2 regions of the Paracidovorax wautersii genome follow, and region 1 is predicted to be linked to the other one. Evidence: predicted binding sites of a transcription regulator. Region 1 holds the regulator's gene; the other holds the start of a gene.
The links. Region 1 encodes FliA, which starts transcription of late flagellar genes. Its sites were predicted from a motif close to CTAAAGTTTNNNNNNNNNNNGCCGNTA; they were not measured.
Positions count from the first base shown of each region.

Region 2: QE399_RS16000 (YjfB family protein) is a predicted target of FliA. The motif match lies at 2,367-2,393, and genes of this name have one in related genera.

Region 1 is NZ_JAVIZX010000001.1:1,968,516-1,976,069, forward strand. Features, by position in the region: gene flgM (flagellar biosynthesis anti-sigma factor FlgM) at 1-112, shown strand, start outside; gene QE399_RS08950 (hypothetical protein) at 156-524, shown strand; gene QE399_RS08955 (methyltransferase domain-containing protein) at 675-1,466, opposite strand; gene QE399_RS08960 (SDR family NAD(P)-dependent oxidoreductase) at 1,508-2,851, opposite strand; gene QE399_RS08965 (hypothetical protein) at 2,845-4,476, opposite strand; gene QE399_RS08970 (RNA polymerase sigma factor FliA) at 4,491-5,207, opposite strand; gene QE399_RS08975 (hypothetical protein) at 5,212-6,015, opposite strand; gene flhF (flagellar biosynthesis GTPase FlhF) at 6,005-7,554, opposite strand, start outside; gene flhA (flagellar biosynthesis protein FlhA) at 7,552-7,554, opposite strand, start outside.
Region 2 is NZ_JAVIZX010000001.1:3,540,783-3,548,336, reverse strand. Features, by position in the region: gene QE399_RS16010 (IMPACT family protein) at 1-590, shown strand, start outside; gene QE399_RS16005 (dihydrolipoyl dehydrogenase) at 845-2,257, shown strand; gene QE399_RS16000 (YjfB family protein) at 2,420-2,623, shown strand; gene QE399_RS15995 (NAD(P)/FAD-dependent oxidoreductase) at 2,910-4,037, opposite strand; gene QE399_RS15990 (amidase) at 4,073-5,623, opposite strand; gene QE399_RS15985 (Bug family tripartite tricarboxylate transporter substrate binding protein) at 5,923-6,900, opposite strand; gene QE399_RS15980 (D-serine ammonia-lyase) at 6,961-7,554, opposite strand, start outside.

The DNA of each region.
Region 1 (7,554 bases):
GAAGGCGGTGAAGGCGTCCATCGAAAAGGGCACGTTCACCATCGATGCAGACGCCATTGCTGACAAACTGCTTTCCAACGCCCAGGAAGTGCTCTCCCGTTCCGGCAAATAAGCACCCTGATGCCTGAAAGGCGTGGCCGGCGATACACTGCGTCATGTCGTTCGAAGCCCAACTGGCCGTTGCCGAATCGCAGCTCCATGAAGTCAAAACCGCGCTGCTGAGTACGCATGCGACGGATCTCGAGCGCTGCGCCGCGCTCTTGAGGCAGACCGCAGCCACCCTGGCCGCTGCTGCCGCCGAGTCGACCGGCACGAACGCCCAGCCACGTACCCCCGCCTTCACGCAGCGCTTGCGTGCCATTCAGGCCGAACTCTCCATTCAGCGCGAGCAATTGCAGCGGTTGCTGGTCTTGGCGGAAGCCCAGGCCGCCACATTCCTGCCACCGAAGGATGCAAGCACTTACGGCAACGGACCGGGGCCTATGGGCGCAAGTCGTGCCCGCATCTATCGGTCCAACAGTTGAGGGGCGCGTGGCCGGCGGCGTTCGCCGGCTGAGACGCACGCAATCCGGCACCGCCTTGGAACCTCAGCACTGCGGTCTTTCCCACTGAGCCACCGGGTGCCTGGCGGCGCGGACAGGCCCTGCGGCCATGCAGGGCGGCCGCTGCAGACCTTATTCCTTTTCAGATGGCGCGTGCATGTGCCGGCCAAAGTAGAGGCTGGTGCGGAAGAGCAGCTCGGTGCTGCGGTAGAAGATGATGTACTTCTTGCGCGGTCCGCCCCGGGTCAGGCCGATTTCGGGCGTCCGGAAGTCCACGAAGCACCCATGGTCGCTGGCCAGCTTGATCAGCGAGAGCGGGGTCCAGTACGCGACGTGCCCAGGCACGAAGGGGTACTGGTGAAAGCTCATGTCCGTTCCATCGTAGATATTGGAACTGCAGATCAGGATACCGTCGTTCTTCAGCAGCTTGAGCAGCGATTCGAAATGGGCGACCGGTTCGGTGAAGTGCTCTATCACTTCCGACGCAAGGACCACGTCCGAGGGCGTTGCGTCCGCGATGGGCTCGAAGTTTTCGGCTTCCTGCATGTTTTCCAGGTCGACCAGTTTGGTCGATACACCGGGATACGCACGTTTGACCCACAAGTGGTCGGTATTGAGTCCGGAGCCGAAAAAGCTGATGCTGGCGTTGGGCTTGCCCACGATTTCCAGGCCCATCTCGGCCATGTAGAACTCACGGCCGGGTCGTTCGTCGGTGGCATTGCGCAGCGTACGCAACAGGCCTTCGCTGGCGCCTGTCACCACCTTCTTGTACTGGCCAAGATTTTCGGGATGCCGCACGAACCCGCAGGCCTTGCACTCGTACCCGCTCATGGTCTTGTCTTTGTAGGGCGCTACGCGGCAGGTGTTCGTGATGACTTCTTCCTCGCCTCCGCAAACAGGACATTGGCTCATCGGGTTCTCCATGACGGGGTTGTGTAATTGATGGGAAATCGGCGAGAGAGGGGCTACACCCGCAAAATGACGCCGGTGTCGGCCGCACTCAGCAGCTTGGCGGATGCCAGCGCCACTTCGTAGGGGCTCAACAGGGACCGCTGGTCCTCGTTGGCGAAGTTGCTGCGGCGCATGCTGGTGTCGGTGCGCCCGGGAACGACGCAGTTGACCCGCACGCCGTCTTCCTTCCACTCGTCGGCCAGCGCCTGGGTCAGGTTCACGATGGCCGCCTTGCATGCGGAGTAGGCGGAATAGTCAGCCCGCCCCCTGGTGAAGGACGACGACGAGAACTGCAGCAGCATGCCTTTGGACGCCTTCAATGCCGCATGGCTGCATTGCGCCACGTTGAGAGCACCCAGGAGATTGACCGACACCTGTTCTGCCACCTGCTGGGGCGACTGCTGTTCGAGGGGGCTCTTGATCAACAGACCGGCCGCGTTGATGACGTTGTCGATGCGTCCCCATTGGTCCAGCAGGCCATTGATCGATGCCGCCACTTGGCCGTGGTCGGCGATGTTGCAGCCATTGCGGCGCGAGATGCTGTGCACCGTGCCGCCCGCCTCTTCCAGGATCTGCACGATGGCTTTACCGATACCCATGCTGCCGCCGAAGACGATGGAATGCGTTCCCTTGAGATGCAGCCCGCCCAGATTGGGCGCCAGTTGCTGCTGGCGGATGCGAAAGAGCTCATCGGCGAGGACGAGATCGATGGAGTCGGTGATCTTGATGTTCTCGGAACTGCCCTTGACGATGCGAACCTGCCCCATCGGATGGCAGGCGAGGTAGATGCCGCAGTCGTCCGTGTAGTCGCCCAGCTTCTCGACCCCGATCTCCTCGTAGCTTTTCAACAGGGCCTGGTAGCGAAAGCCCTGGGGCGTTTGGCCGCGGTAGATGTGGTCCCGCTTGGGGATGCTCTGGATGAATCCGTCGCGCTCGACGATGATGGTGTCGCTGGTCTTGATCGCCACATCGACAGCTTCGTAGAAGGACAGCGCCTCGACGACGTCATGGATGATCTGGTGGCTCAGAAAGGGACGTGCGGAATCGTGGAGGATGACGTTCTTGGGGGGATCGGCCCGCAGGTACCGCAGCGCCGCATAGGCGGACGCCTGGCGGGACGACCCGCCGACGATCACTTCGGCCCGGGTGTCCTTGAAGAGCTCCTTCGTGTACGCGAGTGCATCGGCCGGCACGGTGATGACGATGCGGGCGTCGGGCGCATAGCTGTGCAGGCAGGCGAAGCTGTGCTCCACGACCGTCTTGCCGGCGACCCGGATGAACTGCTTCGGGATCGGCGACTCCAGTCGGGTGCCGCTGCCACCGGCCAGCAGCACATAGGCCTGGTCGTTGTTCAGCATGCGATGGCCTCTGCGCTCTGCTCCTGCAGCAGGCTTTGGAGTTGCTGCAGCGTGTCGTCGCTCATGCCCAGCGGCTTGCTCTTTTGCGTATCCATCAGGCGGATCACCCTCTCCAACTTGTCATTGTTTCGATCGCGCAGAGCCTCAAGAGCCCGCAGCCGGCCGACGATCTGGTACACCGGCCCGCCCACATCGACCGTTGCGGGAGATTCCAGGTGGGAGATGTAGCCGGGGTCGGATTTCCGCCAATCGCCGAAATTCTCTGCGAGCTTCTTCTCGACATCGTCCGGGACGTAAAAGTCGATCCCCAGGAACTGCGCCGATTTGATGGCGAACGGAGAAAAGGCAAATTTCTGCAGATAGCCGAAGTAGGACTCCACGCCCGTCACCAGCATGCCGTCCTCGGGGCGGTAGATGAAGATGTCGATGTTGACGCCGGACGGGTTGTGCTTGACCGCCAGGTGGTAGGCGTGCCGGCCGTTCACGTGGGTGAAGTCCACGCCGAACAGGCCGGTCTTGAGCAGGGTGTCGATGATGTCGAACTGGCCCTCCCAGCCGATGATGCCTACGTCGATGTCCTTGTCGTGCGCCAGCAGTTTGCCTTCGCGGGCGTAGCCGAGCAGCGTGCCGGACACCAGGAAGGGCTTGTGTCCCAGCGGCGCTAGTGCGGTCTGCAGATCAAGCAGCGCCTTCGAGGCTTCATCAGCATCGAATTTGGGCTTGGCCGCCGGGTCGTTGTCTTCAAGGCGGGTGATTGTTGCTTTCTTCGCAGCAAGCAGCCCGATCACTTCGTCGAGCTTGGCGACGCTTTGCGGAAACTCCCCCAGATGGCAGTGGGCGCGGGCGATGTTGATGCAGGCTGCCAGCCGGTCCAACGGCGTGGTGGCGTTCTGCGCATGCCGGATGACGGCGCGGTGATCGCCGCAGAGGTGATAGGTGCGGCAGGCATACAAGGCCAAGCTGCTGCGGATCTGAATCACCTCGTACAAGGTACTGACCAGGCTTTGCCGGATACGGACATAGCATGTGGCCAGCTTCTCCACCGGGTCGTTCATGCTCAGGAACTCCTGCCGGCGAAACAGGGTCTGGATGATCAGCAGCCAGGGCTTGACGTCGATCTTGCGCCGGATCAGTTCGGAGACGATGGTCTCCAGCAGGTCGAAGCGCTTCTGGTCCACGGCGAGTTCCACCGCCCCGACCCAGTCATCCGTGTCTGCGCGGCACTTTCGCAGGTCGGCCGGCTCCAGCGTGCGGCGATGCAGGAGATGGGACGCAACCACCTGCAGTGCGCTGCGGCCGGGCAGCGAGGCGAAGCCCTCGGTCTCCGCGCCCCGTCCGAGGGACTGGTACACGGCGAGCCACCGGGCGTGGTGCGCATGGTCGGCGAGGTTCTCCACGGCCAGCGAGGCGAGGTAGATCACGGTCGCGGGAAGCCGCATCATGCGTGCGGCATCGAGCAGGGCCGGGCTGAGAAGATCGTTCTCCCACTCATGCAGCGTCACCTGCTCCAGGTCGTCGTAAGCCTTGGCGTGGAGCAGGTGGTTGATCAGTGCCAGCTGGGGGAATTGTTTGTAAGACATGCGGTGTCCTTGGCTCCAGCACGCGAGGTGTGGAGCGGAGTTCATACCCGTGGGGGTGGTCAGTGCGCCCGCATCTTGGCGCGCAATCGGGCGATCGACTGGCTGTGCAGCTGGCATACGCGCGACTCGGTCACGCCCAGCACTGCTGCAATCTCCTTGAGGTTCATGTCGTGCTCGTAGTACATGCCCATCACGTACTGCTCCCGCTCGGGCAAGGTCTTGATGGCCGCGACGAGAGACGACTTGAGGCGCTGGTCGCGCAGCACGGCCATGGGGTCGGCCTCGCTGTCGGCCACGTGCCGGTCGAGAAAGCCTTCCTCGTCGTCGTCGCCGCGCGTCATGTCCTCCAGGTACACCAGCTGCGTGCCGCGCACCTTGCCCAGCAGCGTCTGGTAGTCCTCCAGCGACAGGCCCAGTTCGTCCGCGATCTCGGACTCCATCGGACTGCGGCCGAGCTTCTGCTCCATGCGCTGAACGGCGTGCTCGATCTCCTTCTGGCTCTTGCGGGAGCTGCGGCTCATCCAGTCGCCCTCGCGCAGTTCGTCGAGCATGGCGCCGCGGATGCGCTGGGTGGCGAAGGTCTCGAACTGCACGCCTTGGGCCGCTTCGTAGCGCGTCAGGGCTTCGGACAGTCCGATCATTCCGACCTGTATCAGATCGTCCAGCTCCACGTTGGGCGGGAGCTTGGCGATCATGTGGTGCGCGATCCGCCGTACCAGCGGTACGTGCTGGCGGATCAGCGCATCGCGATCAAGCTGGCCTTTGGCGGTGTACATCGGGTCAATGGCTCCGAACGAAATGCGCAGGAACGTCGGTATGGTGGCTCGCGGGCAACATCGGTGATGCGGCGCCCATGGTGCCCGCGTTTTCCAGCAGTTGCAAGGCCAGGCGCTGGATGTCCTGCGGGTTGGATGCCTTGACCGTCGTGGTGCGCAACGGCGTGCCCAGGTGGCGCTCCGAGCACCGTTGCAGGGTCTGCAGGGCCGCTTCGGCTGCAGCGGCGCGGCGGGCATTGCCCGGCGGCAGTATGGACGCCACGGTGCATTGCAGTCCTGCGTGCAGTGTCATGTGCTTGAGCTGCTGGTAGCTCTGCACCACGCCGGCTGCCCCTGGCGCCGCCAGGATGAGCGGTACCGTCGCGCTGCCGCGCAGGATGGGTGCCATGGTCTCCGGCGGCGCATACAGGGCCACCAGGGCATAGGCACGAAAGTGCGGGTGCAGCCGCTGCAGCGCGCTGCCGTCGTTCCAGTGGGAACGCTCGGCCAGGCGCACCAGTCCGTGGGCCGCCGGGATCACGGCGAGCGATGCGGATCCCGCGGCGCCCGTGTCCGCGCAGAGGCTGCCCTGCCAGGAGGGCGCGGCCAGCAGATGCTCCAGGCCGGGCGCATCCTCGGTCTCCTCGGCGGTGCCGTCGAGCACGGCGACCGGATAGCCCAGGCGTTGCAGGCTGGCGCAGACCTGCCACAGCGTCTCCAGGCCCAGCGGCGTGCCGGGGCGGCTGAGGATGGCCAGCACGCGCAGATCGGCCTGCGGCATGAAGCTGTGCAGGCTGGATCCCTGGTGGAGGCCGGTATCAAGCAACATCGGCGTAGCTCCTGTCGGCAGACAGCTCCGGCGAATGGGAGAAGAAAAAATTCAGGTCGGCCGCCTTCGGGTCGAAGGCCGACTTGATGGGTGAACGCATCGAGGTGCCGATCAGCTTGTGCGCGTCTGCGGCTTCCCAGTCTTCCGGCACGCGCTGGCCATTGGTCACGCCGCGCAGCACCATCTGGTGGCGGATCAGCGCATCGATGGAGGGGCCGAGCTTCACGGCCTCGTCCACCTTGGACAGGATGGCCTGTTGCGAGCCGGTGGTCTTGAAAGCGGTGAGCACGTCGTCCAGCGTGTCGCCGTGGCTGCCGGCGTTGAGCACCAGCAGGCGGTTCACGTTGGGCAGGTTCAGCACGTCCAGCATGTCGCGCTTGCGCGGATCGCGCGGGGCCACCCCCGTGGTGTCGATCAGCACCATCTTCTTGCCCGACAGAAGACCCAGCAGGTCCTGCAGCGCGGCACGGTCGTGGGCCAGATGGGCGACGATGCCGAGCATGCGGCCGTAGGTGCGCAGCTGCTCGTGGGCACCGACGCGGTAGGTGTCCAGGGTGATCAGGCCCACGCTGCCGGGGCCGTGGATGCGCGCGCACAGCGCGGCCAGCTTGGCGGTGGTGGTGGTCTTGCCCACACCGGTGGAGCCGACCATGGCGTAGATGCCGCCTTCTTCGTACAGCGGGCGAGACTGGGCGTCGGTGCGCAGGTTGCGCTCCAGCACCTCCATGAGCCAGCGCACGGCGTCGCCGGCGGAGAGATCCTCGGGCATGCGCTCCAGCACGGCGCGGGCCAGTGCGGGCGAGTAGCCGGCACGGATCATCTTCAGCATCAGGTTCGAGTGGATCGGGTTCTGGCGCGCCTGTCCCAGCCAGGCCAGGGTGTTGAAGCGGTCCTCGATGAGTTCCTTCATCGATTGCAGCTCGTTCATCAGGCCTTGCTGCTGCTGGTTGCCGAGCGACGGCATCGCCGGGGCGGCGGCCGCGGCGCGGCGGGGTGCCGGTTCGGGCGGCAGGTCCATCGGGATGCTGCGCAGCGGATTGTGGCGGGCCACAGGCGCTGCTTGCGCCGGCTGGCGCTCACGCTGTTCCAGCGACCGGGCCTGGCCGCGCGGCTCGGCGGCAGGCGTGTCCTCGGGGCCGCCGTTCAGGGCTTCATGGCGGCGGCGCAGCATGCGCTCACGCACGTAGTCCTGGAACGACAGCGTGCTCATGGCCAGCTGTTCGGTGTCTTGGTGGACGACGTTGCGGGCCGGCTCGCCCAAGGGGGCGGGGCGCTGCTGCGTGCGCACCGGGCTGGCCGCCAGGTCGGAGGCGCGTTCCTGCAGACGGCTGATCGGGGGCTGCTGCTGCGGGCGCTGCTGCATCTGCTGCTGCTCCTGGCCCGACTCCAGCGAGGACAGCGTGTCCTCGGCCGTGGCGACGACCTCGACGCCGTTGGGCGTCTGGCGGTTGGACAGGATGAGCGTGCCGTCCCCGAAGGCCATACGGGCCTTGGCCAGGGCCTCCCGCGACGTGGGGGCGTAGAAGCGCTTGATGTTCA
Region 2 (7,554 bases), 1.6 Mb from region 1:
CCGCGCCCTTCCACAGCGAACTCATCATCAAGAAAAGCCGCTTCATCGGCTGCGTCCAGCCGGTGGCGGACCGCGCGGCGGCGCAGGCCATCGTGGACACGCTGTGGAAGCAACACCCGGGCGCAGCGCACGTGTGCTGGGCGCTGCTGGCCGGCGGCCAGTCTGCCGCTGTGGACGACGGCGAGCCCGGGGGCACGGCCGGACGGCCGATGCTGGACGTGCTGCGCCACCAGGATCTGGAGGGCGTTCTGGCCACCGTGGTGCGCTACTTCGGCGGCGTGAAGCTGGGCGCGGGCGGCCTGGTACGCGCCTATACCGACACCATCGCGCAGGCCTTGTTGACGGCCGACAAGGTGCCGCTGCAGCGGATGGCGCTGCTGGCGTGCGAGGTGCCCTACGCCCTGGAAGGCATGCTGCGCCGCCGCATCGAAGCGGCCGGAGCCGAACTGCTGCAGGTCGAGCATGGCACGCTGGTACGACTGCAGATGCGGCTGCCGCAATCCCAGGCGCAGGCGTTCATGGTCGAAGCCAGCGAGGCTGGCCAGGGCCGGGTTGCGTGGGCCGATGGCGCAGACGGAATGAACCCGTAAGACATGCTGAACCAGCCTCTCACGCGCTGCGCACCTGCGCTGGGAGCGGTTCGACGCGTTGCACATCCTCGCCACCTCAGCGGCTATGGCCGTGGTTTGCTCTTTGCGGGCCACACCCAGCAGAACGGCCTCCATCGCGGGGACTTGTCCAGCGTTGCCCTGACGGCGCGCAGCCGCTAGGCCTGCACACCTACACGGCCTCGGCACGGCGCCCACGACACTCGGAGCCTTGCCAAAAACAAACGGGGTGTGCCATGAGCGAGATGCTGGACGCGGTGATCATCGGCGGGGGAACCGCGGGGCTGGCGGCCCTGCGCGAGGTGCGCAAGCGCACGGACCGCTACCTGCTGGTGAACGACGGACCCTGGGGCACCACCTGCGCCCGGGTGGGCTGCATGCCGTCCAAGATGCTCATAGAGGCGGCCAATGCCTTCGAGGCCCGGCGCAAGCTGGACACCTTCGGCATCCGCGGCGGCGACGGGCTGCGCGTGGACATGCCTGCGGTGCTGGCGCGCGTGCGCGAACTGCGTGACGACTTCGTGTCCGGCACGATGAAATCCACCAACGACGATGAGCGCGTGATATCCGGCCGGGGGCGGCTGCTGGATGCGCACCGCGTGGAGGTCAACGGCCAGGTGCATGCCACCCGCAGCATCGTCATCGCCACGGGCTCGCGGCCGACCGTGCCGGAACCCTGGCTGGCCTTCGGTGACCGCATCCTGACGACCGACACCCTGTTCGAGCAGCCCACGCTGGGCCCGCGCATGGCGGTGATCGGACTGGGCCCGCTGGGTGTGGAGATGGCGCAGGCGCTGAAGCGCCTCGGCGTCGAGGTGACCGCGTTCGGCACGCAGAAGGCCGTGGCCGGCCTGACGGATCCGGAACTCAACGACACGATGCTCAAGCTGCTGCAGGCCGAGTTCACCGTCTCCATCGGCGACGACGTCGAGCTGCGCGAGGTGGCCGGCGGCATCGAGGTGCGCAACGGCTCGGCCACCGTGGTGGTGGACCAGGTGCTGGCCGCCATGGGCCGCCGCCCCAACCTGGAGCACCTGGGCCTGGACACCCTGGGCGTGGAGCTGGACGACAAGGGCCTGCCGCCCATCGATCCGCGCTCGCTGCAGATCGGCGACCTGCCGGTGTTTGTGGCGGGCGATGCGGACGGCGACCGCTCGCTGCTGCACGAGGCGGCGGACGAAGGCCATATCGCCGGGCTGAACGCCGTGTCGTCCGAGCCGCGGGGCTTTCGCCGCCGCACGCGCCTGGCCATCACCTTCTGCCAGCCGCAGGCCGCCGTGGTGGGGCGGCGCCACGCCGCGCTGAAGGACGAGGATGTGGTGACGGGCCGGGTGGATTTCGCCCGCCAGGGCCGGGCCCGCGTGGCGCAGAGCGCCGCCGGCCGGCTGCATGTGTATGCCGAGCGCAGCACGGGCAAGCTGCTGGGCGCCGAGCTGTGCGCCCCGGCCGGCGAACACATGGCGCACCTGCTGGCGCTGGCGATCGGCCAGGAACTGACCGTGCAGGAAATGCTGGGCATGCCGTTCTACCACCCGGTGCTGGAGGAAGGCCTGCGGACGGCGCTGCGCGACGCGGCATCCCATCTGCCGCGCATCAGCGACTCCGACCTCGCCGCCTGCGGCGCCTTCGGCGCCAGCGCGCTGGACTGAGCGACGGCGGGCGCCCGCGCCGGCCCCCGGCGATCAGGCGCGATCCTGGAAACACGGTGACGGCAGGGCCCGCTGCAGCACCACCCTGCCCGCCGCGGCGCAGAAAACCCTCAACCTGCGGCGCCGGTGGCCGATAACCAGGGATTACCGCAGGAGATCGCCATGGACGTTTCGCTCACCAATGCCATCGTCAACACCGCTGTCGCACAGACCCAGCAGGAGACGTCCGACGCCGTCAACACCGCCGTGCTGAAGAAGGCGCTGGACATCCAGGCCAGCACCGCCGCCACCCTGATCAGCGCCCTGCCCCAGCCGCAGCTGGCCACCTCGGGCAGCCTGGGCACCCAGGTGAACACGTTCGCCTGAACGGCGCGGCCACCCGGACACTATAATTTTCATAGCTACCGGCGCTTTCTGCATAAGCGCCAGAGGCTGATTTCACTCATAAGCCGCCGGCAGCCTGCAGCGGGCTGCGCGGACCGTGCGGCAAGCCAGCGCTGCCGCCCTGCAGGAACTGCAGGCCCTCCCAGCGCAGCGGTTGCCGCCGCAGTTGCCCACGTGGGCCAGGGCCCCAACGGCCCGTGCCTGCGCAAGCACGCGGCGCGGCCGCTCGGGCCGCGCCCCCCCATTTGCGTCCCAGCGCCCTGACTCCCTAGCGCAGCCGTGCGGGCGACAGGCCCGGCACGTCCACCCCTTCCTGCACCAGCGCCGCATCCAGCGGCTCGCCCAGTACCAGCTGCCGCGCCAGCAGCGAGGCGCCCGCCGCGCTCTGGATACCGTAGCCACCCTGCGCGGCCAGCCAGAAGAAGCCGGGCACATGGTTGTCCCAGCCGATCACCAGATCGCCGTCGGGCACGAAGGAGCGCAGCCCCGCCCAGGTGTGCGAAGGGCGGCGGATCTGGAAGGTCGTCATCTGCTCGATGTGGTAGATGCCGGTGGCCACGTCCAGCTCTTCGGGCACCACGTCGTGCGGGTGGGTGGGATCGGCATTGGCGGGCGATCCCAGCAGCTGCCCCGCGTCGGGCTTGAAATAGAACGATTCGTCGATCGCCACCACGGCCGGCCAGCCGTGCGCATCCATGCCGTCCGGCACCGGAAAGGTGAAGGCCGTGCGCCGGCGCGGCTCCAGCCCGATCGGCGGCACGCCGGCCAGCCCGGCAATCACGTCGGCCCAGGCGCCAGCCGCGTTCACCACGGTGCGCGCGTGCACCGTGCTGCCGTCGGCGAGCGTGATGCGCCAGGCGCCGCCCTCCCGCGCGAGGCCCGTCACCTCGGCCCCCGTGCGTACCTGCCCGCCGCGCTGGCGCAGGCCGCGCAGGTAGCCCTGGTGCAGGGCGTGCACGTCGATGTCGGCGGCGTCGGGCTCGCTCATGCCGGCGGCCACGGCTTCTTCGCGCAGGCAAGGCAGCATCTGCAGCAGCGGCTCTTTGTCCACGCGCTGCACGTTGGGCGAGCGCGCCAAGGCATCGGCGACATGCGCGTCCAGCAGGTCGAGCTGGTCGGGCCCGGCCACGTAGACCACGCCGCGCGGCGACAGCAGCGGGTCACCCCCGAACTCGGCCGGCGGCGCGTCGTAGAAGGCCCGGCTGGCGCGCGTGAGCGCCTGGATATTGGGCGTGCCGTAGGTCTCCATGAACAGCGCGGCCGAGCGGCCGGTGGTGTGGTATCCGGGCTGGGATTCACGCTCCAGCAGCAGCACGCTGCCGGCGCTGGCGAGCTGCCAGCCGATGGAGGCGCCGGCGATGCCGGCACCGATGATGGCGAAGTCGGTGGTTTGCATGGGCGAAGGCGGTTCCAGGAAGGCGAGTCAGACGATCAGACGGCGGAGGCTTCACCCGCCGAGGCCGAGCGGCCGGCGCGGGGAATGCCCCGGGCATCGTCGATGTGCGGCGCTTCGGTCACGATGGACTTGAGCGAGGGCTGCGCATGCACCAGTTGGTCCAGCGCGGGGCGGGGCCGCTGCAGCTCGGGAATGGCGGCGAAGGCCTGCTCCAGCGCGTGCCCGACGCCCAGCGTGCGGTGATCGTCGCGGAAGCGCCCCACCACCTGCAGGCCGAAGGGCATGCCTGCGGTGTCGCGGCCGCACGGCAGGGACAGCGAGGGGTGCGTGGTCAGCGTGGTCACGTAGGTCAGTGCCAGCCAGCGGTAGTAGTTGGCCTGCGGCTGGCCGTTGATGTGGCTGGCGTACAGCTCCGTCCAGGGGAAAGGCGACACGGGCGTGGTGGGCGCGAGGATGATGTCGAATTCCTCGAACGCCTGCTGGAAGCGCGCCAGGATGCGCGTCTGCTCGGCCTGCGCCCAGGCGCTGTCCAGCAGCGACATGGCGGCGCCCATCTCGTAGTTGGCGCGGGTGTTGGGGCCCAGGCTCGCCGGGTCGCGCGCATAGGCGTCGCGCGTGCTGGCCACGAAGGCCTCCGCCCGCAGCACGTCGAAGCAGCGGTGCACGTCGCCCAGGTCGAAGCGGATCTCGTCGCAGCTCTTGAACAGATGGCGCATGGAGGCGATCTTGCGACGGAACACGCTGCGGATGCCGTCGTCCACATCGCAGGCGCCGAAGTCTTCGGTGAAGCCCACGCGCAGGCTGCCGAGATCGACCGCTTCGGGGTTCAGAAAGCTCAGCGGGTCGAGCGGATAGGTCAGCGGGTCGCCGGCCGACATGCCTGCGGACGCGGCCAGCTGCAGGCAGGCCTCGGCCACCGTGCGGCCCATGGGGCCGACGACGGAGATCGGCGTCCAGCCCAGCAGCTTGCGCGAGCTGGGCACCACGCCGGGCGAAGGCCGGAAGCCCACCACGCCGCACTTGGCGGCCGGGATGCGCAGCGAGCCGCCGGTATCGGAGCCCGTGCACACAGGCAGCATGTCGCAGGCCAGCGCCGCCGCGGCGCCGCCGGACGAGCCACCCGCGTTCAGGTTGGGATTGAACGGGTTGCCCGTGGCGCCCCACACCGTGTTGCGCGAATTGGCACCCGCGCCCATGTCGGGAATATTGGTCTTGCCGGTGACGATGGCGCCGGCCGCACGCAGGCGCGCGACCAGCACGTTGTCCTGCGTGGGCACGTTCTCGCGGTAGATCTGCGAGCCGTAGGTGGTCAGCAGGCCGGCCGTGGCTTCGAGGTCCTTCACGCCCATCGGCAGACCGTGCAGCAGGCCCAGCGGTTCGCCGGCCAGCACGGCCTTCTCGGCCGCCTTGGCCTCCGCGCGGGCGCGGTCGAAGCAGGTGGCGGTGACGGCGTTCACGTACGGGTTCACGGCCTCGATGCGATCGATGCACGCCTCCAGCAGTTCGACGGGCGAGATCTCGCGCGTGCCGATGCGGTGGCGCAGTTCGTTGGCGGACAGCTCCACCAGGCGGGTGTCAGTGGTCATGGCAAGTGGGTCGGCAAGGGGTTGGGCGAAAAAAGGCGCAAGGCCCGCCGCTCGGCACAGCGGTGGCTGCGCCGGTGGGGCGGGCGGGTCTGGCCGCGCGGCCGGACGGGCCGGCGCGGCGCGAGGGGTTCTCTATGAAAAGCATAGCGGGTGGCGCTGGTCTTTCCTCATGTTCAAGCACAAAACTGGCTGCATCGCAATCAGGGCAAGCGCAGCCAGCTATTGTTTCGATAGTGGATGCCACAGTCTGGCACCGCAGCCATCAACGCTGCGTGACGCGGAGGACGGCGCTGCACCGCTCAGTCCGCCGTGATGCCGGCCCGTTGGGCGACGGCGCGCATCAGCGGCAGCTCCTTTTCGATCAGCGCGCTCACGGCCTTGGAGGACGCATAGGCCGGCTCGAAACCGTTGGCGAGCATCTTGTCACGCATCTCCGGGTCCGACACGACCTGGGCCAGGGCCAGTTCGAGGTGGGACTTGACGGCGGGCGGCAGGCCGGCGGGCGCCATCATCGCCAGCCAGGTGTCCATCTCCACGCCGGGAAAGCCGCTTTCGGCCAGCGTGGGCACCGTCGGCAGCAGGGGCGAGCGCTTGGCCGAGGTGACGGCGATGGCCTTGATCTTGCCGTCCTTGAGCTGGGGCACGGCGGCGGAAACGGTGTCCACCGTGAACGGGATCTGCCCGCCCATCAGGTCGACCATCGCGGGCGCGCTGCCCTTGTACGGCACGTGCTGCACCTTCACGCCGGCGGCGTGGAAGAACAGCTCGGCCGCGAACTGCGAGGTGGTGCCCGCGCCGAAGGAGCCGTACGAATACTTCTCCGGTGCGGCCTTCACCGTGCTCACGAACTGCTTCACGTCATTGACCGGCACGTTCTTGTTGGCCAGCAGGATCAGGCCCGTGCGGCCGGCGATGCCGATGGGCTCGAAGCTCTTGACCGGGTCGTACGGCAGCTTGGGGCGCACGGCCGGGTTGACCGTGAAGGTCGTGCCCGAACTGAGCAGCAGCGTGTAGCCGTCCGGCGCCGCCTTGGCCACGTAGGTGGCGCCGATCACGGTGCCTGCACCGGCGCGGTTGTCGATCACCACGCTCTGGCCCAGCTTGTCGCCCAGCTTCTTGCCGATGAGGCGGCCCAGCACGTCGGTGGCGCCACCGGGCGGGAAAGGGATCACCAGCGTGATGGGCTTGCTCGGAAACTTGTCCTGCGCGAAGGCCGGGGCGAAGGCGGCAGCGCCCATGGCGCACAGCAGTGCGGACAACATCATCTTGCGGTTCATGGCGATCTCCAGGGAGCTAGCGGGGGGTGAAAAACAAAAGGAAAGTGCAGCGCGACGGGGTCAGCGGCCCTGCGCCTGCAGCAGCGCGCGCCCGCGGGCGACGAAGCGCTCGTACTCTTCGGGCGGCACGAACAGGCCGCCGGTGGTCCAGACGACGTGCGTGGCCTGCGCCAGATGCGGCGCCAGGCCCTGCGCCTGCAGCCAGGCCTGGCCGGCCGGGGAGCCGGTCAGCATCGCCGGTCCGCCGCAGCCCGCGGCCGCCGAAGGTTCGATGCGCGCGCCGGTGGCGTCCAGCACCTGCACCAGCTGCTCGAACAAGGTCTCGTCACGCACCGTGAAAGAGCCGGACAGCAGCGGCTGCATGAGCGCGGCCGCCAGCAGGGACGCCCGGGGCACGGCCAGGCCATCGGCCTCCGTGCGGTTGTTCAGGCCCAGGTCGTAGACCGAGGGGTGGGCGCCCTCCCCGGCCAGCATCTGCACCAGGAAACAGGGCGACTGGACCGGCTCGGCAAACAGGCAATGCACATGCGGGCCCAGCAGCTGGCGCAGCCCGAAGGCGATGCCGGCCGGCGCGCCGCCCACGCCGCAGGGCAGGTAGACGAACAGCGGGTGCTCGGCATCGATGGCGATGCCCGCGTCGGCCAGCTGCGTGCG